One region of the Ornithinibacillus salinisoli genome, then DNA from elsewhere that is predicted to be linked to it. Evidence: predicted binding sites of a transcription regulator. Region 1 holds the regulator's gene; each other region holds the start of a gene.

Region 1 (5,581 bases):
TTAGCTAGCTTTCTGTTTTTCTAATTCTTTTATTTCTTTTGTTCCTTTAAGCACAAATGAAATTGGTACGACAAGTAGAATGACAACACCAGATATTAGGAATGCTTCATTTAACGCTTGTAGTGTTGCAGCTTGCATTTCTAAATCTAACGCAAACAACTGTGCACGACGAACTTCATAATAAATTGAGAAGAAAACAATCCCAAATGATGAAAATATTTGTCGGATCACATTATTCATTGCTGATCCTTGGGCTACCTGATGATCAGGTATAGCATTCATACCCGCAGTTGTTGCTGGCATATTACACATTCCAAGTCCTGCACTTCGGATAACGTTTATCAGAAGAATAAACCAAAAAGAAGTCGATAAAGTATTGAAGCCAAGTACCAATGTAAAGCTTCCTAAAATAAATAATCCAACAGGTACAACAAATTTCGGACCTTTTTTATCCAATATTTTTCCACCCAATGTCATGAACACACCACTTATTAAAGCAGCAGGTAAAAACAATAACCCGGTTTTAATTTCGCCAAGTCCATAGACGTTTTGTATAAGTAACGGCAAAAGAAATAGTCCAGAGAACAACCCTATCGAAGCGGTCGCTGTCACGACTATTGATACGGAATAGGTAGGAATTTTAAAAATAGCTACATGTAATAATGGCTGTTCTTGTTTATTTTCGTATTTCACAAAAATAGTAATTAAAATAAGTCCCGAAACGATAAGGAACATACTTAAAGGTGAAAGTAAAAGTTCCATGGTTGAACCTCGACCTAAAGCAAATAAAATTGCCCCTACCCCAAGTGTAATAAGTAGAAATCCAACCTTATCGAATTTTAAATTACGATCTTTCTCTGTCGGTTTAAGATATTTAGCACAAAACAATATACCTGCGATAGCAAACGGAATATTAAACACAAAAAGAAACTCCCATGTGAAATATTCCACGACTATTCCTCCAACTGTCGGTCCAATTGCTGGTGCAACCATTGCAGCAACACCATAAGTCCCAACAGCAACTCCACGCTCATGTCGAGGAAATGCATGGAAGATAAGCGCCATCGCAATCGGCATCATTAAGCCACCGGCCATTCCCTGAATAGCACGAGAAATAATGATCATTGGTAGTGTGGAGGCAAGTGCACCTGAGATAGATCCTAGTAAAAATATGATAAGACCGGTGATATATACCTGCTTTTTACCAAACCGATCACCTAAAAAACCAGTTACAGGCATGATCATCCCCATAGCTACCATGAAGATCGTTAATAACCAACTAACTTCAACTGCATCCGCTTCAAACATTTCCATAAATCTAGGCAATGTAGGATTTAACATACTGTTATTTAAAATTACGGTAAACGTACCGAATAATACAGCTATAACAACTAACCATTTTTGATGAATTTTTCCCATAATATCCTCCAGCAGTAAATTATTTCGAGTAACGAACTACTTTTAGCCTACCAAAAAAATAGGTGCCTGTCACTTGTCGAATTTTGACAGTGACAGGCACCTATTTTTTTAGTCTAATGAATTTGCTAGTGACAGGCACCAATATTGGTTTTTTCCTTTTTCTTTTGCTTTGTACAGGGCTATGTCAGCTTTTTTTGTTAGCATTTCGGCATCCATACCATTTTCTGGAGCCATTGCTATTCCAATACTAGCGGTAACATTCAAATCAGCTAGATATTCATGCTGGTGAAGGGATGCTTTTAACTTTTCTATTATATTATGTGCCACCTCTTCTACTTGCTGAAGTTCTTCTACTGGAAGTATAACAGCAAATTCATCTCCACCCAGCCTAAACGTTAGTCCATTATGTGGAACTGCAGACTGAATCGTCTGAGCAATAAGTATTAACACATAATCACCTTGGTCATGCCCTAATTTGTCATTGACTAATTTAAAATTGTCTAAATCTAACATATATAATGCGAACCAATTTTGATTATTTATTGCCACTTGGATACATTCATCAAACGCTGCACGGTTCTTTACCCCAGTTAAACTATCATGAAAAGCAAGATACATTGGCCTTGCAACCCACTTTGTTATTATTAAGGCGAGAATAATAGTGACACTTAACACGATAAGTAGCTGAATAATGAATAATTTCGTATTTTTACTCAAGATAGATTGTAATTCATTTTCGTTATAAATTATCTCCAAAACTCTATTAGTTGAGATCCCCCTATTTTTATCAGCACTATAAAAAACATACCTATATAACGCTTGTTCACCATGCCAATCACTTTCTATTTCTCCGGAATTCTTCCCTTTAACTGTCTGATTAAATATTTCCTTTCGATTTGCTGGTAAATGTTCTTCTTCGGTGGATTTCCCAAATATAAAACCATCGGTATTTAATATATTTATTTCATTTAACATGGGATACTGCTCGACTAATTCATTTATCTTATGAAAAAAATTAAATTCTTGAAAGATCATCCCGTCCTCTAACGCATAGCCCAATTCTATTAAATACTTCTTATCCGGGGTTGGAACATAGCTAAATTTCTTTATTTCTCCCGTTTTTTGCTGCAAATCCATCCCATCAATGTGAATCTCCTCTGATACTCGTCTTTCATCTAATAATTGCGAAAATTCATTACAACATTGTGAAAAGTCTAGTCCAAGATCAGGTTTAAAACTACTATGTGTGATCACGTTCTTATCATTAATTATATAGACATCCATACCAAGATCATCTTTTAATTTCTTAAAATTCCATGTGTTAAAATTTGGGTTATCTTCATATTTATCTAATAGAATCCTCGAATTCTCTTCCATATTTTGAGTTGTATCCTGATCAATAATACTATATGCCTTATCGATCATCCGAATAGAATCATACACAATATCTTCTATTTGCTGTGCTTGTAATTGATTTTGGTCTATTGCTTGTTCTCGTTCTTTAACATAGTTTATGATAGCCATTGTAAAAGAAATGACGATAGCAAATACAATCATAACTAAAAATAACTTCAATCTAAAGTTAGACTTCACACCGCTCCTCCCCCATTCTTGAAGTAACTAATGACGAATATAAAAAAGTGCCTGTCACTTGTCGAAATTTGTCGGTGACAGGCACCTGGTGAGCCTCAATCATTTTTATCTAATGGGTAATGTTTTAAGAAGTATACTAATGCCTGTAATTCAACTGCTAAATCAATATGGTGGACACGAATATGATCAGGTACTGTTATCCGGGCTGGTGTAAAATTTAAAATACCAGTAATCCCCTCTGACACCAATCTTTCTGTAACGCTATCCGCTTCGCTAGCTGGAATTGTTAATATCGCTACCTTCACTCCATTAATTTTTTCTTCTAATTCATCGATATGATAAATAGGTACCCCACCAATTTCCGTTCCTATTTTATCGGGATCTGTATCAAATGCCATCATAATTTTTGTATTATTATTTTTGACAAAATTATAGTGAAGGAATGCGGTTCCCAAGTTACCGACACCAATTAAGGCAACTTCCGTTAACTCATCTTGGTCAAGCGTTTTTCGGAAGAATCCAAGTAAATATTCCACATTATAGCCATAACCCTTTTTGCCTAATGCACCAAAGTAGGAAAAATCTCTACGAATAGTAGCCGAATCAACTTTAACCGCATCACTTAGCTCTTTGGAAGAAACACGTGTTTTTCCTTGATGCTGCAAATTGTTTAGAAATCGATAGTATAAAGGTAATCGTTTAGCGGTGGCTTGTGGTATTTTATTTTGATCCATTAGTTTTCCTCCTCTAGTTGCGGATGATAAAAGTCTCCTGATTTTCCACCAGTTTTCTCAAGTAAATAGGTGTTACCAATTACCATACCTTTATCTATTGCTTTACACATGTCATATATTGTAAGTGCTGTTGCTGAAGCAGCGGTTAACGCTTCCATTTCAACACCAGTACTACCTTTTGTCTTTACTGCTACTTGTATCTCCAATTCATACATTTTGTCATCCGTATTCCAATGAAATGCAATATCAATTCCTTTTAATGCTAATGGGTGACACATTGGGATCCAATCAGAGGTTTTCTTTGCTGCCATAATACCAGCCACTTGTGCTACAGCAAGGACATCTCCCTTTTCTATGGAACGATCTGTAATCTTCTTATAGATTTCTTCCGTTACAAAGACACTAGATCTAGCTACTGCCAATCTTTCTGTTTCTTTTTTTTCACTAATATCAACCATTTGCGCTCGGCCCTGAGCATTAAAATGTGTAAACTCTGACATACGCTCATCTCCAATATATTATCAACTCTATTTTATCAGAAAATCAACTAGAAGTCGTGATTATTTTCACAAATAGTATTGCTTATCTCTTTCATAATACGATAAACTGATACTATCTGAGGTGAAAACGTATGATAATCATGCAACTAAACGGAATTTCAAAATCCTATGGTGCAGAGGAAATAATATCAAATATAAAACTTGAAATAAAAGATAAAGATAGAATTGCAATCGTTGGAAGAAATGGCGCTGGTAAATCAACATTGCTTAAAATAATGGCAAATGAACTATCCTATGACGATGGAGAATTGTTTAAGCCAAAAGATCTTACTATCGGCTATTTGTCTCAACATACTGGTTTAGAATCTGGAAATACAATTTGGAATGAAATGTTGGAAGTGTTTGAATCTCTTCTCATTCAAGAAAAAGAATTACGGATCCTAGAGAAGAAAATGATCGAAGTAGACAAAATGTCAGAGAAAGAATATGAAAAGGTACTCAAAGACTATGATAGTTTGCAGCAGTCTTTTGAGGATAATGGTGGATATCGATATGAGGCTGATATAAAAGCTGTCTTATCAGGACTTAACTTTCAGGACTATGATGATCAAACACCGATAAACGAGCTTAGTGGTGGCCAAAAAACGAGGTTAGCCCTAGGAAAATTACTCCTCACAAAACCAGCATTACTTATTCTAGATGAGCCTACAAACCATTTAGATATCGAAACATTGAGCTGGCTTGAGAATTACTTAGTCAGTTATCCCGGTGCAGTAACCATTGTTTCTCATGATCGCTATTTCCTAGACAAGACCGTTTCAATTGTATATGAAATCTCTCGTCACAATACGAAAAAATACCATGGAACGTACAGTGATTTCCTACAACAAAAAGCGTTAAATTATGAACAGGAATTAAAAGAATTTGAGAAGCAACAAACGGAAATTAAAAAAATGGAAGAGTTTATCCAAAAAAATATTGTACGAGCTTCGACTACAAAGCGCGCTCAAAGTCGGCGAAAACAGTTAGAGAAAATGGATAAACTAGATAGACCACTTGGCGATGAAGCGTCCGCTTCCATGTCATTTCAAATAAATAAACGAAGTGGAAATGACGTGCTTAAAATAAATCAATTATCGTTTCAATACGATGATGAAAACGAACCACTATTTAAAGATCTTAAGCTCCATATTAACCGTGGTGAAAGTATCGCTCTAGTTGGGCCAAACGGAGTCGGAAAAACTACATTATTAAAAACAATTATCGGTAAGTTAACACAAACCTCTGGTCAAATCCAGCTTGGCACCAATGTACAAGTCGGATACTATGACCAAG
Region 2 (5,581 bases), on a different contig from region 1:
ATACTATATGGATGATCTAAATAGAATTGACAAATTTGCAGAGATTCCGGTAAGTTACTGGAAAAAAATAAATTCTTCTATAAAAGAAGGAGATATTATTTCCATCTTCCTTTTTAAACAAAATGAAGGTATCGTTTTACATTTTGACGGAGATAAAATAAAATCTAAACATAAATTTGTAAACAAAGATAATAAATGGTTTTTGAATAGTACAATTGATTCTCGTGGTTAAACATGACGATAGCCCATACTATTTTTAAATGGTATGGGCTATCGGTTAATCTTTTTGTTATTCTGTTAAATGATTCAAATCCTCAATGGATTCTGGACGTCTTTTGTGAAAAATCTTTTTAGTCAGATGTATAATCCTCATTTATGGAATACGATAATACGTCTGCTTCTTTGTCCCAATCAACCTTAACTTCAACCATTTTACCTTCAGCGTTATTGATTACAAAGCTAGGGTTACCATGTTCACCTGCATTTTTTACTTGTTCTTCAAATTTTTCTTTCACATTTTCTCCAAATAAATCATTTAATAATTCGATTGCTTGTTCACGTTTTAAGTTCCTCATCTTATCACTTATCTCCATCATTTAATCTTCTGGCTTCTTCTGGACTAGACATCTTCGTTGACCCTTTATAACGAAGGCCCACATCACGGTCTGATTCTACTCGACCACTTTCTCGTAACTTTTTTTCTTGACGATCTTTTCCCATCTATTCAGCACCTCCTATTGTTAACATGAGTTTTTTACAAAGATTTATTCATACGTAACGATTCTACAAAAAACAACTGAATAAAAAAGTTTTCGTATTCTTGAGTAATCAAACAAAAATAACATGTGGAGACTACAATTTATGCAATACTTCAGCAGCAAATGCACTATTCAACGCTAGTCAATCAAGCTGAAAAATAAGAAACAAAGGCTGTGGAAATTTTAGAAGAAATGGTAGCTCTACTACATAGTTAATACATAGAGATTGGTTTTCAAGCTCTTTTTTCTTGTATAATGTTTCATTGATTAGAAGAGGCTTAATAATAAGGATAATCATATATGGGGGGACGTTAAATGTGGTATGCAATCATGTGGGGAACTATCGCGGCGTCGGCAACATTACTAGGTGCATTACTTGTTTTGAAATTCGCTATACCAAAACGAGTCATAGCCTTCATTATGGCTCTTGGTACAGGTGCATTAATTGGGGCAACAACATATGAATTGTTGGAGGATGCGGTGAAATTTAGTGGATTTCGAGAAATTGCCATTGGATTCCTAGGTGGAGCTTTAATTTTCACTATTTTGGATATCGTTGTTACTCGTACTGGTGGGCATAAACGAAAAAGATCGGAGCGTGGTAACGACAATTCATCCAATAAAGAAGATAAATCAGGTTCTGGATTAGGTATTTTTATTGGCACAGTAATGGATACATTACCGGAATCAGCAATGATTGGAATGAGTTTATTTAGTGGCGGGAGCGTAAGTTTGGCTTTAGTAATATCAATTTTTATTAGTAATTTGCCAGAAGGAATATCAAGTACGGTAGGATTACAAAAGAGTGGATATTCCAAGAAAAAGATAATTTTCCTATGGGCTTTAGTTGTCTTCTTCTCTGCATTGAGTTCCTGGGGAGGAGCGTTACTTGAATCAGCATCTGATAGCATCAAAGCGATTATGAGTGCATTTGCCGGTGGTGCAATAATAGCAATGGTCGCCTCCACCATGATGCCAGAGGCTTATAAAGAAGGTGGGCCGACTGTCGGATTTATCACCGCAATTGGTTTATTTATATCTTTGTTTTTGCATCATTTGTAATGATGTGGATGAGCCGGTAACTTTAACCTGAATATAACGAGCAAGTAAACCCCTGCTGATTGAAGTTTTACTTTATATTGTATAATTAGTTACAAATATAATAGAGGGGGTACGGTTTGTTAAAAAAGTTTCGAAAAAAGAGGCAAAGTGATATCGAATTCGTACGAGAAGATGTAAATGTAGAAGAGTTAAATATAGATGAAATACATGTAGAAGAATTAAAAACAGAAGCTGAAAATATGGAAGAATCAACTATTCGACAGCATGAACAGCATTTTTCTGATGAAAGATTATGGAAAAAATTACATAAAAGTGCGAAGAAAGCTGGTTCATCAGTGATATATGCTGTTTTAATTCTGTACTTCACATTGCAAAAGCCAGAAATACCATTGAAAGTGAAAGCTACCATTGCAGGTGCATTAGGTTACTTTATACTTCCAATAGACTTAATTCCAGATGTTGCTTTAGGTGTAGGGTATATTGATGATTTAGGTGTAATCACTGCAGCCTTATTTCAAGTAGCAATCCATATTGATGAGGGTATCAAAAAGCAGGCAAAGGATAAGATGAAAGATTGGTTTGGAGAAAATATCGATACCTCTGAAATAGATGAAAAAATAAAAATTTGATTTAGAGAGCCATACAACCTTGGGACAAGTAAAGTACCATTTAGGTAGTAACCTAAATGGTTCGTATAAAGAGATACTAATAAAAACGAGAGCTATTAATAACGGAGAAGCCCTGTTATACAAGTTTCTATAATTTGTATAATTGGGCTTGTTTATTTTTTTATTTAATTCACCAATAATCTAAGCATGGTATACTACATATTCCATCCATTTTTTAAAATAATCTCTTGCTATTATAACCATCTTGTGTAAATATATGTGTAAAGACACATGTAATTACTTAATAATAAATTTATAATCAGAAGTAGGCGAAGTAGGTGTTTTATGTGAATGATTTCACAAATGGTTTTTGGAAAAACAATGATAAGGAGTTAAAGCTATGAATCAAATAAAATTACGGAAGATGCTACAATCCTTTTTACTAGAGGATATTGGCGAGCAAGATATAACTAGTAACGCCATTTTTCCACTTGATGAAGTCGGAAAAGGATTATTGATTGCAAAAGAAGACGGTATTTTTTGTGGTGTTGAAATAATTAAAGAGGCTTATCATTTACTTGACCCCCAAATAGAGATTAATGTTCATTATACTGATGGGAGCCGAATTAGTTCTGGGGATGTGATTGGAGAAGTTTTTGGTCCTATTGCTCATTTACTCACAGGGGAACGAGTGATACTGAATATCATCCAAAGAATGAGTGGGATTGCAACAATGACCAATCGATGCGTGGAGCAACTAAATGATCCATCGATTCAAATTTGTGATACCCGAAAAACGGCACCGGGATTACGAATGCTAGATAAATATGCTGTTGTCACAGGTGGAGGGAAAAACCATCGGCATGGCTTGTATGATGGGGTAATGATTAAGGATAATCATATTTCATTTTGTGGATCCATAACCAAAGCCGTGCAAAACATTCATAGTAATATTGGACATATGGTAAAAGTGGAAGTGGAAACGGAGACAAAGGAAGAAGTTTTAGAAGCAGTTGAAGCAGGTGCAGATGTCATTATGTTTGACAATCGTAGTCCAGAAGAGATTAAGGAGTTTCAGGAGCTTGTCCCAGATTCTATTGTTACTGAGGCATCTGGGGGAATTGATCTCGACAGTTTACCTACTTATGCAGGTACAGGAGTCAATTATATTTCTTTAGGTTTTTTAACACATTCTGTTAAAGCACTTGATATTAGTTTACAAGTTAAAGAGGGGAATAAAAAATGAGAGTTCTAGATAGAATCCAACAAGATATTCACTACGTGTTATTCATCCTTATCATCGCAATTGGATTAGTAGGATTAGTTGCTTGTAGCGAATCTGATGATGATTCAAAAGCAAAAGATGATACGTCATTACAAACAACCATCATTGGGGGACGTACTGGTGGTGCGTGGTCAGTGTTTACGGAAGGAATAGCAGAATCGATTCGCAGGGAAAATGAACATGCAGTTATTACGGTTGAACCAGGTGGAATCGTAGAAAACCCACCTACTGTTGGGACAAATAAAATCCCTTATGGATTAAGTTATACGATGACAGCTTATGCTGCGTATAAAGGTGAAGAACCATATGATCAAGCCTATGAGGATATTCGAGCTGTAAGTGTCGTGATTCCGGCTAACTACTATCAATTTATAGTAAGGGCAGATGCAGCATATGACTCATTGGATGAAATGATAGAAAAACAGATTCCATTTCGATTGGCTGTAGACCAAAAAGGATCTGCAGGAGAGATTATAACTAGGAATATATTACAAGCATATGGCGTTACGTATGAGGATATTATTTCCTGGGGTGGTTCTGTTGACCATTTAGGTGGAACAAAAACATTTGAATTAATGGCTGATAACCGAATGGATGCTACTGGAGATGCGGTGTCAGTACCTTCAAGTGATATTATTGAAGCTGCAACCACAATGGACCTTAAACTTTTTTCGCTGAATCAGGAAATTATTCAAACGGTGTCAGACAAGTTAGGCTTGGAAGCGGGAAAAATTAGAGCGGGAAGTTATAATTTTTTAGAACAAGATATTGATACTGTCAATACGCCATCAATTTTACTAGTGCATAAGGATGTATCCGTGGATGAAGTTTATCAAGTGACGAAATCTATATATGAAAACCTGGATTACTTAGGATCCGTCCATGAAGAATTTAAAAACTTAACAGATGAAAATATAACAGATGTTGGCAGTGTTCCCCTTCACCCTGGTGCTGAGAAATTTTTCAAGGAAATGGGATTATTGGATTAGGGTTGTCTCAATCATAGGAAAGTATATCAGCATTGTTATTTCTAAAGGAGTGATGGGACATGAAGATCAATAGAGTAGCAAGTTGGTTTAAAGAAGGGAATAAACGAGATTTATCAGGGAATCATAGTAAAGTTGTTGCTGTTGCAGCATTCTCTTTATCTCTTTTTCAAATTTGGTCTGTTGTATGGGGTAAATTAGATCCAATAAATCAAATGGCTGTGCATGTGTCATTCATTTTGGTAGTTACCTTTTTGCTATATGGTTATTCGAAAAAGCTATCAAGTCATGTTCCTTCGATAATAGATTATTTTTTTACTATTCTTGCTTTTGGAGCGGGTATATATTTTACGCTTCATGCAGAACGTATTGCTACCCGAATACCAATTTTAGACTCATTGACTTATCTAGATATCTTTTTTGGATTAGTATTCGTGTTATTGAGTATAGAGGCGGCACGGAGGACAATTGGATTTCCTATTATAATGATTATTATAGTAGGTGTTAGTTATGCTTTATGGGGGCATCTCCTGCATGGCCAATGGAATCATCGGGAATTATTACCGATTGAATTTTTGGATGAATTAGCCTATAGCTATAATGGTCTTTGGGGTTCACCGATAGCAGTGGCAGCTTCCTTCGTATTTATGTTTCTTCTGTTTGGTGTCTTTTTACAAAAAGTCGGTGCAGGAGAGTTTTTCTTTAAATTGTCAACGGCACTTGCGGGCAGGTCAAAAGGTGGAGCAGCTAAAGTAGCTGTTCTTGCTAGTGCGTTTTTTGGCTCTATTTCAGGCAGTCCGACAGCGAACGTTGTTACAACTGGAGCATTTACGATTCCAGTGAGTAAAAAAACTGGTTATAAGTCATCCTTTGCTGCTGCGG
Region 3 (5,581 bases), on a different contig from region 1:
AAGAATGGCTGACAAAGCATATTCATCAATATGGTAAGATGAAAAAGCCGTTAGAAATTATTGAAAGCGTAACGAAAGAGCAGTTAAATCCAGATCACTTAGTAAAGTATTTAACGGATAAATACACAAGAGTTTACAATCTATAATTAAAGAGTCAGGGACAAAAATATTTTAGTCAAAGAAAAATCCGAACTATGATTCAATTAGAATTCGAATTAGTTTGGATTTTTCTTTTGGGTTGTTTTCGAACTTTATTGCTAATTATATATAGACTGCGAAGCATAGTGCTCACCGCGCCGGAAATACACTTCAATTCCTGCGGGTTTACGATAAGCCTCCTCGCTCGCAAAACAAGTGCGCCTGCATCTTCTAGTAATACTTCGCACTAGGATTCCACGACGCAAGGTAAAAAAAGTTAACTCAAGTAGTTCCCTCGCTCCTGTGGGGTCTTATCGTCTTCGCTTGGAGTGGGGGTTAACGGAGCTGACATGGCGTATGTTATTTCGTAAAATAATCTCATTTGAAAATGTAATCGGACATCAAGTACGTTATTTGCTCTAATTCGTACCAGAATACCTGTCATTTCGGTTAATAACGGAACAGATGTCCATTAAACCCTTTATTACCCAATATTGTCACAAATAAGGGAAGAATTGTCCGTTTCCATACTTCTCCTATCCATGTAATTTCTTTGCCCTCTACGCGTTCCCTGCGGAAAACACGTTGCAGGTACTTCGCATTTTACATCAACTAAGAATGAATGTCTTACTGTTGAAAAAGTAAATTCCTAAACTTTATAATCGATCGTATTTAGAGTCAAAGGTTTAAGTTATGTCCCATTCTCTTCATGTTTAATTGCCAATTGGCCAGTCAAATGGTACAGACCCTGGTGGTGAATTTTGAATAATATCTACAAATGGTATGGTATATGCAAACAATATTAATGCGATTGTTATCGCAATCCATAGCTTCCAATTCTCAAAGAATAGAGGGGTTGGTTGTGCGTCTTCCTCTTCTTCCGCAATAGGAAATTCTTGAACCCCTTTTGGAGCAAAAAATGTTAATTTAATAAATATATACACCATTAAAATAATACCAATGAAAAGGATTGTTCCACCAATAGCTTGAGCCATTTGATAACCTATCCATTCTGTAACTTGCTCACCACCTCCATATTCTGAATAAGAGGATCGACGAGGTGCACCAAGAAGCCCTTGTATATGCATAGCACCTGACATGATAGTCATTCCTACTGTCCAAAAAATCGTCTGAATGATCCCTAATCTATTTATCTTCGGGGTTAATGTCCTGCCAGTAAGATGTGGAATTAGCCAATATGAAATACCGAAAAATGTTAACATAACCGTTGTTGCTACTGTTAAATGAAAGTGTCCGGTAACCCATATGGTATTATGAACGACTGCATTCATTTGATGGGAAGCATTAATTAGACCGCCAGCTCCACCTGGAATAAATGCAAGCATACCTATAAAAGGAGCTAGAAAACGAACATCCTTCCAAGGTAAATGTTTGAACCAACCAAACAATCCACCGAAGCCTTTTCTCCGTCCGGTAATTTCAAATGTAGCAAACATAGAGAATGCTGTCATTAAACTCGGAATTACTACCATGAATGTTAGTGCAACTTGAATAAATTTCCAAGTTGCATCAATTCCTGGCTCAACTAATTGATGATGAAATCCAACCGGTATGGAGAAAAACAAAAATAAGATAAAAGACATTCTTGCTAGAGAATCACTAAAAATTTTTCCGCCGATTATTTTCGGGATAATCGCATACCATGCCATGTACGCAGGTAATAACCAGAAATATACTAACGGATGTCCAAAATACCAAAATAATGTTCTACTTACTAGTACATTAATTGTTTCAGCAAAACCTAATGACCAAGGAATAAATTGAATAAGTACCGTTGCTGCAACACCTAGTGAAGCGATAAACCATAGTAATGTATTAATTGTAACCATAAATGCTAATAAAGGTGATTTTTCTTTTGGGTGTGATTTCTTCCACACATATAGCTGACACCAGTTTACAAAGCCGGCAATCCAACTCCCTACTACAACAAGAGCCAATCCGATGTAAAAAGCGGGATGAGCCTTTAATGGAGCATAGAATGTATATAACACACTTGCTTTTCCTAGTAATATCGTAGTTGCTGTCATAATTGTACCGATTACCATGATTCCAAACGCTAACCATGCAACTTTCCGTTGCTTATCAGAAATCCCTACTGTTTTACCCAATAAAGAGAAATGGAAACCTATAATAAAGTAGGTTGTTAAAACAAGTCCAAGAATGACACCGTGTACAGTCAACACTTGGTAATAATCTATTCCCCACGGTAGTGTAAGTTTTCCAGACCTTACAAATACCTGTAGAAGACCCATCAATCCACCAATGAATAGTGAAATAAATGCTACATACATAAACGACATATATAATTTTGATTCAGATTTTGTAATAGGTAAATTTTCAACTTGATTTGAATTGGAGTTAACAAGCTTTCGTAATGCCATTATTCATACACCTCCACTGTGGCATACATCATGTGATGACCCATGCCACAATATTCATTACATACGATAGTAAATGTTCCGGCTTTTTTCATAACAGTTTCAAGACTACTAATATAACCAGGCTCTGCCATCATGTTTACATTTGTACCTGCTACATTAAATCCATGTACTACATCTGAAGTTGTAACTTGAAATAATACGGTAGCACCTTTAGGTATACGAATATTTTTTACTGGTGATCCGTTATCATCTGTTCCTAAATTATAATTAAATGCAGAAGCGACAATGTTTACAATGTATTTATCATCGTCAACTTTTGTTAAACCTAAATTATCTGGTTGAAATGCTTCATGTGCTTCAATATTGTTAGGATCAATCGTAACTCCGTGACTTTGCGGATGAGTACCTTTCCAAAAGGCTCCATAACCAAGAATAAGTAGAAAGGCTATTAAGGAACCGATACCAAATATAAGCCATATTTTTTCAAATTTGTGTATATGCATGTATTTCACTCCTCACTTCATACAGTTTATCTAGATAAAAATAATGTGAATGCTCCAACCCAAGTAAGAATTAAAAAAGCTCCTAATAACATGACCGATATAAAAGTACCTTTTAGACTAGGGTTCTCTTTTTTCCGGGTTGCTTCTTGCTGTTTGTTTTCTTGAAGCCTACCACTCATGGTTTTTCAACTCCTTTTAAAATAGATTCTGTATCTGCTTTCATCATACACAATTTGCAAACCAAAATTATTCTAATTTCATACGTTTCACAATTTGTTCAATTCCCTTTATACGACTGATTTTCTGGGTTTTTCTAACCTTTTTGTTAATTAAGTTTGTGAATACTACGTGAATAAAATCGTAATATTTAAGAAATTATCGGGCAAAATAAAACGTAAAAATGAATTAGGGTGAGGAAATGGCTTATATTTGTTCGGTTGGCTTAGGGATTCCTAAATATAATGTAATGCAGAATAAAATAAAAGGATTAGTTGAAAATATATTTACATATTCCAAAAGAGAAGTGGAGCGTTTGCTGCCAGTTTTTGATCATGCTGAAATTAAACAAAGGCAGTTTGTCGTAGATGAAGAATGGTTTATGAATGATCACAGTTTTGAAGAAAAGAATAGTCTTTATGCAACTCTAGCAGTTTCTTATGCCTTAGAAGCAATCGATCATTGTTTAATGAATAGGGAATTTTTAAGGCGGGATGTTCCTTATGAAGCAATCGATATGATTATTTACGTTTCTAGTACTGGTATCGCTACTCCATCGATAGATGTGCACATCATGAATGAACGTCCTTTTCGCTCGAATATTTCACGGATGCCATTATGGGGATTGGGCTGTGCAGGAGGAGCAATCGGATTATCACGTGCATACGATTGGATTGTTGCACATCCAGATAAAACAGTATTAGTTGTATGTTGTGAATTATGTAGCTTAACCTTCCAGAAACATGATATGAAAAAGAGTAACTTAGTGGGGACAGCGTTGTTCGGAGATGGAATAAGTGCTGTCTTATTAGCTGGGGAAGAATCACCATATCTTTCATCTCATTATAGAAATCTTCCAAAGATATTGGAAACCAGTTCATATACGAACAGAAACAGTACATCCATTATGGGGTGGAAAATAACAGATCATGGATTTGAAGTCGTTTTTTCTAAAAGTATTCCAGCTCAAGTAAAAACGATCTGGAAAAACCATGTGGAACAATTTTTAGAAGAAAATAATGTATCGCCTAACCAAATTAACTCCTTTATTGCTCATCCAGGGGGAAAAAAAGTATTAGATGCTATGGAACATGCATTGAAGATTCCCCAAAGTAAGTTAACATATTCACATAAAGTGTTAGCAAATCACGGTAATATGTCATCACCAACAGTGATTTACGTACTTCTTGAATGGATGAAGCAGAACATAAATGCGAAAGAAAAAAGCGTTATATCAGCTCTAGGACCGGGATTTAGTTCCGAATTATTATTGTTAGAATGGAATGGATAAACATGACTACTTGGATGTGGATTCTAATTATATGCATTATTTGTCAACGTATCGTTGAATTATTCATTGCGAAAAGTAATGAAAAATGGATGAAAGCAAGAGGAGGGGTTGAAAGAGGAGAAGAACACTACAAATGGTTTATATATTTACATGGTTTATTTTTTATCACTACGGTAGTTGAAGTCATGATTAATGGAAGACCGAGCCATCAACTCAACTATTTTCTATTTTTCATCTTTATCGTAGCTCAATTTGGGAGAATATGGTGCATCTATTCGCTCGGCAGATTTTGGAATACAAAAATAATAGTTCTTCCAAGAGTTGCGTTAATTCGGAAGGGACCGTATAAGTATGTAAAACACCCGAATTATATCATCGTTGCCATTGAGCTATTTACGATACCCATGTTACTAGGTGCTTATTTCTCTGCTATTATATTCCCAATACTTCACATCTTATTGCTGAAAATTAGGGTTCCAAGTGAAGAAAAGGCATTAACAAAAGCTACTTTATCAAAGCCTTAATTAGACAACAAAAAAAGCGGTAATCTGCTATGGATTACCGCTATTTATATTGCATCGTTATTTATCCCACATGTAGGGACAATAGGACCTCCACTGAATGAAGTTTCGCTTTAATTTTTCGTAACATTAGCTGCTTGTGGACCACGTTCACCTTCAACGATTTCAAAGGATACTTCTTGACCTTCTTCTAATGTTTTAAATCCTTCTCCTTGGATAGCAGAATAATGTACAAATACATCATTTCCTTCTTCCAATTGGATGAAGCCATAACCTTTTTCTGCGTTGAACCATTTTACTACTCCGTTTTCCATGTAAATTATTCCTCCTAAAAACTTTCACGTAAAACGTGTTAATACAAATCAGATAAAAAGAAATAAAAAAAGGCAACCTCTGATAGAAGGTTGGATCAATTTTCATCCACTTCTATAGAAGCTACCGCTTTTTCATGACCCAAATCTTCTTTGCTTGTGTTTAATATAGCTTATTTTATTGTGTCAGTCAAGATAT
Region 4 (5,581 bases), on a different contig from region 1:
GTCTAAGGTTGAAGTTAGAAACAATTTGTTTGGTTATGAAAAACGGGCCGATCACTACAGTTTAAACATTAGGAACAGGGAGTTTTATTACATCGCAGTTTATGAGAATTATCTGACCATTGATTCGGAGGATTATAGAGTTGTAGGTGAAAATTATCTGTATAAATTGCTTGAAGAAAGTGAAATAGATTGGGATAACTTTGATTAGAAGGGGTCTTGTCCCCAATTCTGCCATGTTTTTTACCAGCGGTTGCCACGAGATTAACTACTTGCTGCCGGCGTATTTACGTATGGCGTGACGTCAAGGATTTGGAAAGTGAAAAAGCCTAATTCCCCCTTATTTTTACTGAAGAATTAGGCTTATGGTCTTCCACGATCGCTCCCGATATTGGAATAACTTTTAATATTATTTTAACGTTCCATATTAAATGCTTCACTATAGACTTTACGCAGCTTAGCTGAGTTATCGTGCCACTTAATTGGATTACCATTGACGATTTGGACCAATACATCCAAACACCTATGCCATCCTGCTGCGGTTTTAACTGCCCATGAATCATCGTTAAAAGTATGGGTAAAGATCATTCGACACCCTTTGTCCTCTTCCTGCAATGAAATGTTTATAAGATCATCGACTTCACGGAAACCAAATAAATATGGCTCCTCTAACTCTGTAATGGTACCATTATATGTCGTTCCTTCGCCGTCATCGAAGGCAATCTTGCCACCAAGTCTGAGATCCATCTCCCCTGTTGCGAAAGGGTACCATTGGGAGAAATAACTAGGATTCGTAATGACACGAAAAACATCTTCTGGATTATGAGGAAAAAATCGTTCAAATCTTAAAGCATAACGATCATTCGACTCATGTAGTGTACCATTATCATTCATCATTTCATCCTCCTTTTTTTATATCCTTGAAGTCTTCCTATTCACTACTAATTCAAAAAACAAATTAAAGTTTTGTGTAGTCTCAAAAAACATCAACATTACTTATATTTGTTTTCATGTTTTTATAGTACCAAACATTTTAATAACTAAAAAACAATAATAAAATCATTTTCGTGTTCTTCAATAAGATTTTCAAATATTAATAGAAGGATTATGGGGTTTTATGTTAACGTTTAGATAAAGATGTTTTTGTGCTAAAACACTTTAACCGAATAAAGGATGTATATGGTACTTAATATATGTAGGTTTTGGCAGTATGATTATTAGATATAATTAAACTATACTAGCATCATTCACATATTGTTGAAATAACGACGTAGGTTAGTGGAATAGTGAAACTTCTTTCTTACTAATTCGTAGTAAAGTATAGAATTTAATATAATAGGAGTGTCAACAATGAAAAAATATATTATCTTTGCCATTAGTTTTATATTATTATTTTCATTATTTGAGATTCTATCTGGAATGCTTCTTACAACTATGTATACTCCAGATATAACAGAGGCTTGGAATACGAGTGCTAATCTATCTCAAGAAGTTGTTATTAAAGGTGGTACCAGTAATTTTTTACTTACATTATTTTTTGCCTTTCTTTCTGCTACAATTGCTTATTTTATCCCCAAAAAAATCATCAACAGTATAAAGTAGGCATATATTAACGGTTACTTTATCGAGATTGTATAACCAATAAATATGTAAATACTAGATACGAATTTGTTTGGAGGGATTATTTTGCCAGTAGAAAAAAGTTTAAGGGTCTGTGAAAAGGGACATAAGTATTACAAAAGTAGTGAGTGTCCAAGTTGTCCTACCTGTGATAAAGAGAATAAGCCTACAAGTGGATTCCTTTCAAAACTCAGTTCACCTGCAAGAAATGCATTGGTTCACGAAGGGATTGACACTTTGAAAGAACTATCAAAGTACAAGGAAAAAGAGATTTTAAAAATTCATGGTATTGGACCAGCTTCCTTACCTATTATGAGAACTTCATTAGAAGAAGAAGGGTTATCATTTAAAGAATAAATAACCTACACTATGTGACCTACTTTACTTAACGGGGACGTTACTAAAGAGATAAAGAGGGGATAAATCGGTTATTCAACTCCCTCAGAGCATTGTTGAATAAGGGCAGTAAAGTTATTAGTTCTGGGGAGGAAATCGAAATGATTTTTGAAACTATAACAGGTCAGCTTACTATAGTTATTACTCTTGCATTTGGAGTTTTACATATAGTTCTGTATCCATTGATACAGAAGGAGAATAGCCTGCCCCTTTGCATCACTTCTTTTAATTCGATTTTATTTTTTTGTAAATCACTAAAAATAGGTTTATGACAACTATTAATAATAAACCACTTAATGCTCCTAACACATAGATTAAATCAGGATTTACTATCACACTTCCAATAATCCCCCCAATACATATCAAGAGAGCATATATACTAAGACTCCACTGAGAATTTTGCCAAGAATATTTCCTTTTCATCCTTTTCATACTCCCTTCCTCAATATACTTAGCTTATATGTGGTTGAGCAACCTTCTATGGATCTATGTGTTAAAGGTTCGGCATACGCATATGCAAGTAATTCCAAGTATCCTACTTCTGATAAAAGAGTATGGTCTTCTGATGATGCAGGATATTATGGATCAAATAAACATCTAGGAATAACTGCAACATATTATGCTAGATGTCTTGGATGTGGTGGTGCATTATAATCATTTAGTAATTAAACAACCAACCACCATGCTTACAGGGGTCTGACCCCTAGTGTCGTTTTCACCTGAAAATTTAGATCCTTAGCGAGCCGCGGAACCCTCTGGCACCATAGTAAGATTCTGCACCGTTATGATACAAGAAGACGTGCCCGAAGCGATAATCGCAATAAAGGGCACCACCGAGTTCTCTAATATCAGGAGGTGTTTGCACCCAACTCGATGTTTTCTTATCGAAATTTTCAAGTTCCTGCAACGCTCGATATTGTTCTTCCGTTAATAGTTCAATACCCATGTCAGCTGCCATATCAATAGCGTTATTTTCCGGTTTATGTTTTTTCCTCGACTCCAGCGCTTCCCGGTCGTAACAAACACTTCTGCGACCCTTAGGACTTTCTGCTGAACAATCATAAAAAATGTATTCGTCTTTCTCTTGATCATGTCCAACAACATCCGGTTCACCGCCAGTTCTTTCCATTTCATTGAGTGACCACAGTTTTTCGGTATTAGCATCCAGCTTTGCTTGGACTTTAGCCCATTCTAGATCTTTATGGCGGTTCCTATTTTTCTCAAATCGTGCTTTCAATGATTTGAGTAATTCTTCACGTTGTTCTGGTGACAATTCCTTTTTATTACTGATTTCATTTTCCTGTGTCATATTCGTTTCCTCCTTAATGTTTGTACTCATAATGGTTTAAGTATATCTAAAAATTAATTGTTTTCAAATGCCTAACCTATCGACAGGTTTGTTCGCAACTAACTTCTTATCTAATCTTCTTGTAATTTGCTTCTTCGTTTATTTAATTTTAACAGTAACTTCCAATAGGTTCACACAATTGATAAAAAAATAATAGATCCTGCAATTTGAAAATGAGGAGTTAAGATCGTAAACGCAATCCAAAATTCTTCGGCATAAAGAGTAATAGTGCAGATGTTTTCTTTATGTCCAAAAAATCTACATACCTTATTGAAGAATTTGTGAAGTTTTTCTCAAACTATTGTATTTTTCTTGTGAGAATAATAGTATAAGAAAATCTTATAAGTAATAATTCAGCAATAAACGATATATACGCAACTCAGGAGAGGGGTAACTACATGAAATTCAAATGGGCTTTGTTATCACTAATTATCACGATATCCACAGTGCTAGCAGGTTGTGAACCGGTTCTCGTTTTGAATCCAAAAGGTCCACAAGCTGAGACGACAGCAAATGTTATTTGGCTTTCCATAGCAACCATGGCAGTTATTGTCATTGTTGTGTTTACACTTTTAGTGATTATTTTAGTTAAGTATCGAGCTTCGAAACAAAGTGAAGATTATGAACCTCCACACATCGAAGGAAATCATATTGTGGAAGGAATTATCGTTGGGATACCTGTGTTAATCATCATTTTCCTTTCTATTGTATCGGTGAAATCAACGTATGAAGTTGAATCAGTGCCTAAAGGATATGAGGATCAAGAACCACTCGTGATTTATGCTTCATCTTCAAACTGGAAATGGCATTTCAGTTATCCGGAAGAAGACATTGAAACGGTAAACTATGTATTTATACCTACGGATCGTCCAGTTGAGTTTAAGCTTTATTCGTTTGGACCAATATCTAGTTTCTGGGTTCCACAGCTTGCTGGGCAAAAATATGCCATGGGTGACATGGTAACTACCATACATCTAGCAGCAGAAGTGCCTGGTGAATATATGGGGCGTAATGCAAACTTTAGTGGAGAAGGGTTCGCTGAAAATATATTTAATGTTACAGCCTTATCGCATGATGAATTTGATACGTGGGTAGATGAAATCCATGCTACGGCAGAACCTCTCACAGAAGAAGAATTTGATAGATTATTAGAACCAGGGCATCTGGGGCAAATGACGTTTACAGGAACACATTTAGATTTCTCACCAGCTCCTGAGGGAGAACATGGTGGACATCATCATGGTTCTAATGAAGAAGATTCAAGCCAAGAAGATCACGAAGATCACGAAGATCATGAAGGTCATGAAGATCACGGACATGACGATCATGGAAGTAACCACTAAGATTCGAGTTTGAGACAACTAGATGGACTATATATCGATACCTCGAAAGGAGTATGGAACATGGAATTTTTTGACAGATTTGCCGTCCCACATCCAAGTCCATTGATTTATGCATCAATGGTTGCGATTGGGCTAACCGTAATTGCGATTTTCGCAGGTATTACTTATTTTAAAAAATGGGGATATCTATGGAAAGAATGGTTAACAACCGTAGATCACAAGCGAATCGGAATTATGTATATCATTTCAGCTTTACTGATGCTTTTCCGAGGTGGTGCAGACGCCGTTATGATGCGTTTGCAAACCTCGGTTCCAGATAATGCATTTTTAGATGCACAGCATTATAATGAAGTTTTTTCAACGCATGGGGTTGTCATGATTTTCTTTATGGCAATGGCATTTGTAATTGGGTTAATGAACTTTGTCGTTCCACTTCAAATTGGAGCACGGGATGTAGCATTTCCACGCTTGAATGCGATTAGCTTTTGGTTATATTTTGCTGGGGCAATGCTATTTAATATTTCCTTTGTTATCGGCGGGTCGCCTGATGCAGGATGGACGAATTATTACCCACTGGCAAGTACTGATTTTAGTACTTCTGTTGGTGTCAACTATTATAATTGGGCATTGCAGATTTCCGGAATTGGTACGCTAATGACTGGGATTAACTTTATTGTTACCATCCTTAAAATGAGAGCACCAGGCATGAAATTGATGAAAATGCCAATGTTTACGTGGTCCGCTCTCATCACAAACATTATTATTGTATTTGCTTTCCCTGTACTAACGATTGCACTTCTTATGGGGACATTCGATCGCCAAATTGGAACGAATTTCTTTACATCTGTAAATGGTGGTATGGACATGATGTGGGCAA

Evidence for each region. Region 1 encodes Rex, which represses fermentation and respiration genes when NADH is low (regulators of the CRP and FNR family bind a similar motif). Its sites were predicted from a motif close to TTGTGAAATATTTCACAA; they were not measured.
Region 2: nadC (carboxylating nicotinate-nucleotide diphosphorylase) is a predicted target of Rex. The motif match lies at 2,774-2,791, and genes of this name have one in related genera.
Region 3: ACFSTA_RS13465 (cytochrome c oxidase subunit 2A) is a predicted target of Rex. The motif match lies at 3,298-3,315, and genes of this name have one in related genera.
Region 4: qoxA (cytochrome aa3 quinol oxidase subunit II) is a predicted target of Rex. The motif match lies at 3,641-3,658, and genes of this name have one in related genera.

What each region holds. Positions count from the first base shown of each region.
Region 1 covers NZ_JBHUMI010000042.1:12,566-18,146, forward strand. The annotation lists gene ACFSTA_RS19145 (MDR family MFS transporter) at 1-1,419, opposite strand; gene ACFSTA_RS19150 (GGDEF domain-containing protein) at 1,528-3,012, opposite strand; gene ACFSTA_RS19155 (redox-sensing transcriptional repressor Rex) at 3,108-3,746, opposite strand; gene moaC (cyclic pyranopterin monophosphate synthase MoaC) at 3,746-4,246, opposite strand; gene ACFSTA_RS19165 (ABC-F family ATP-binding cassette domain-containing protein) at 4,378-5,581, shown strand, end outside.
Region 2 covers NZ_JBHUMI010000020.1:46,122-51,702, forward strand. The annotation lists gene ACFSTA_RS17005 (hypothetical protein) at 1-232, shown strand, start outside; gene ACFSTA_RS17010 (hypothetical protein) at 351-575, opposite strand; gene ACFSTA_RS17015 (YpzI family protein) at 580-720, opposite strand; gene ACFSTA_RS17020 (ZIP family metal transporter) at 1,074-1,820, shown strand; gene ACFSTA_RS17025 (YkvA family protein) at 1,937-2,449, shown strand; gene nadC (carboxylating nicotinate-nucleotide diphosphorylase) at 2,829-3,674, shown strand; gene ACFSTA_RS17035 (TAXI family TRAP transporter solute-binding subunit) at 3,671-4,702, shown strand; gene ACFSTA_RS17040 (TRAP transporter permease) at 4,762-5,581, shown strand, end outside.
Region 3 covers NZ_JBHUMI010000016.1:543,785-549,365, forward strand. The annotation lists gene ACFSTA_RS13450 (carboxypeptidase M32) at 1-146, shown strand, start outside; gene ACFSTA_RS13455 (b(o/a)3-type cytochrome-c oxidase subunit 1) at 852-2,540, opposite strand; gene ACFSTA_RS13460 (cytochrome c oxidase subunit II) at 2,540-3,043, opposite strand; gene ACFSTA_RS13465 (cytochrome c oxidase subunit 2A) at 3,070-3,222, opposite strand; gene ACFSTA_RS13470 (type III polyketide synthase) at 3,462-4,550, shown strand; gene ACFSTA_RS13475 (isoprenylcysteine carboxyl methyltransferase family protein) at 4,553-5,074, shown strand; gene ACFSTA_RS13480 (cold-shock protein) at 5,185-5,385, opposite strand.
Region 4 covers NZ_JBHUMI010000003.1:354,380-359,960, reverse strand. The annotation lists gene ACFSTA_RS02020 (DUF4181 domain-containing protein) at 1-208, shown strand, start outside; gene ACFSTA_RS02015 (SRPBCC family protein) at 412-891, opposite strand; gene ACFSTA_RS02010 (hypothetical protein) at 1,348-1,599, shown strand; gene ACFSTA_RS02005 (RNA polymerase alpha subunit C-terminal domain-containing protein) at 1,684-1,974, shown strand; gene ACFSTA_RS02000 (hypothetical protein) at 2,494-2,667, shown strand; gene ACFSTA_RS01995 (DUF4256 domain-containing protein) at 2,741-3,322, opposite strand; gene qoxA (cytochrome aa3 quinol oxidase subunit II) at 3,760-4,704, shown strand; gene qoxB (cytochrome aa3 quinol oxidase subunit I) at 4,765-5,581, shown strand, end outside.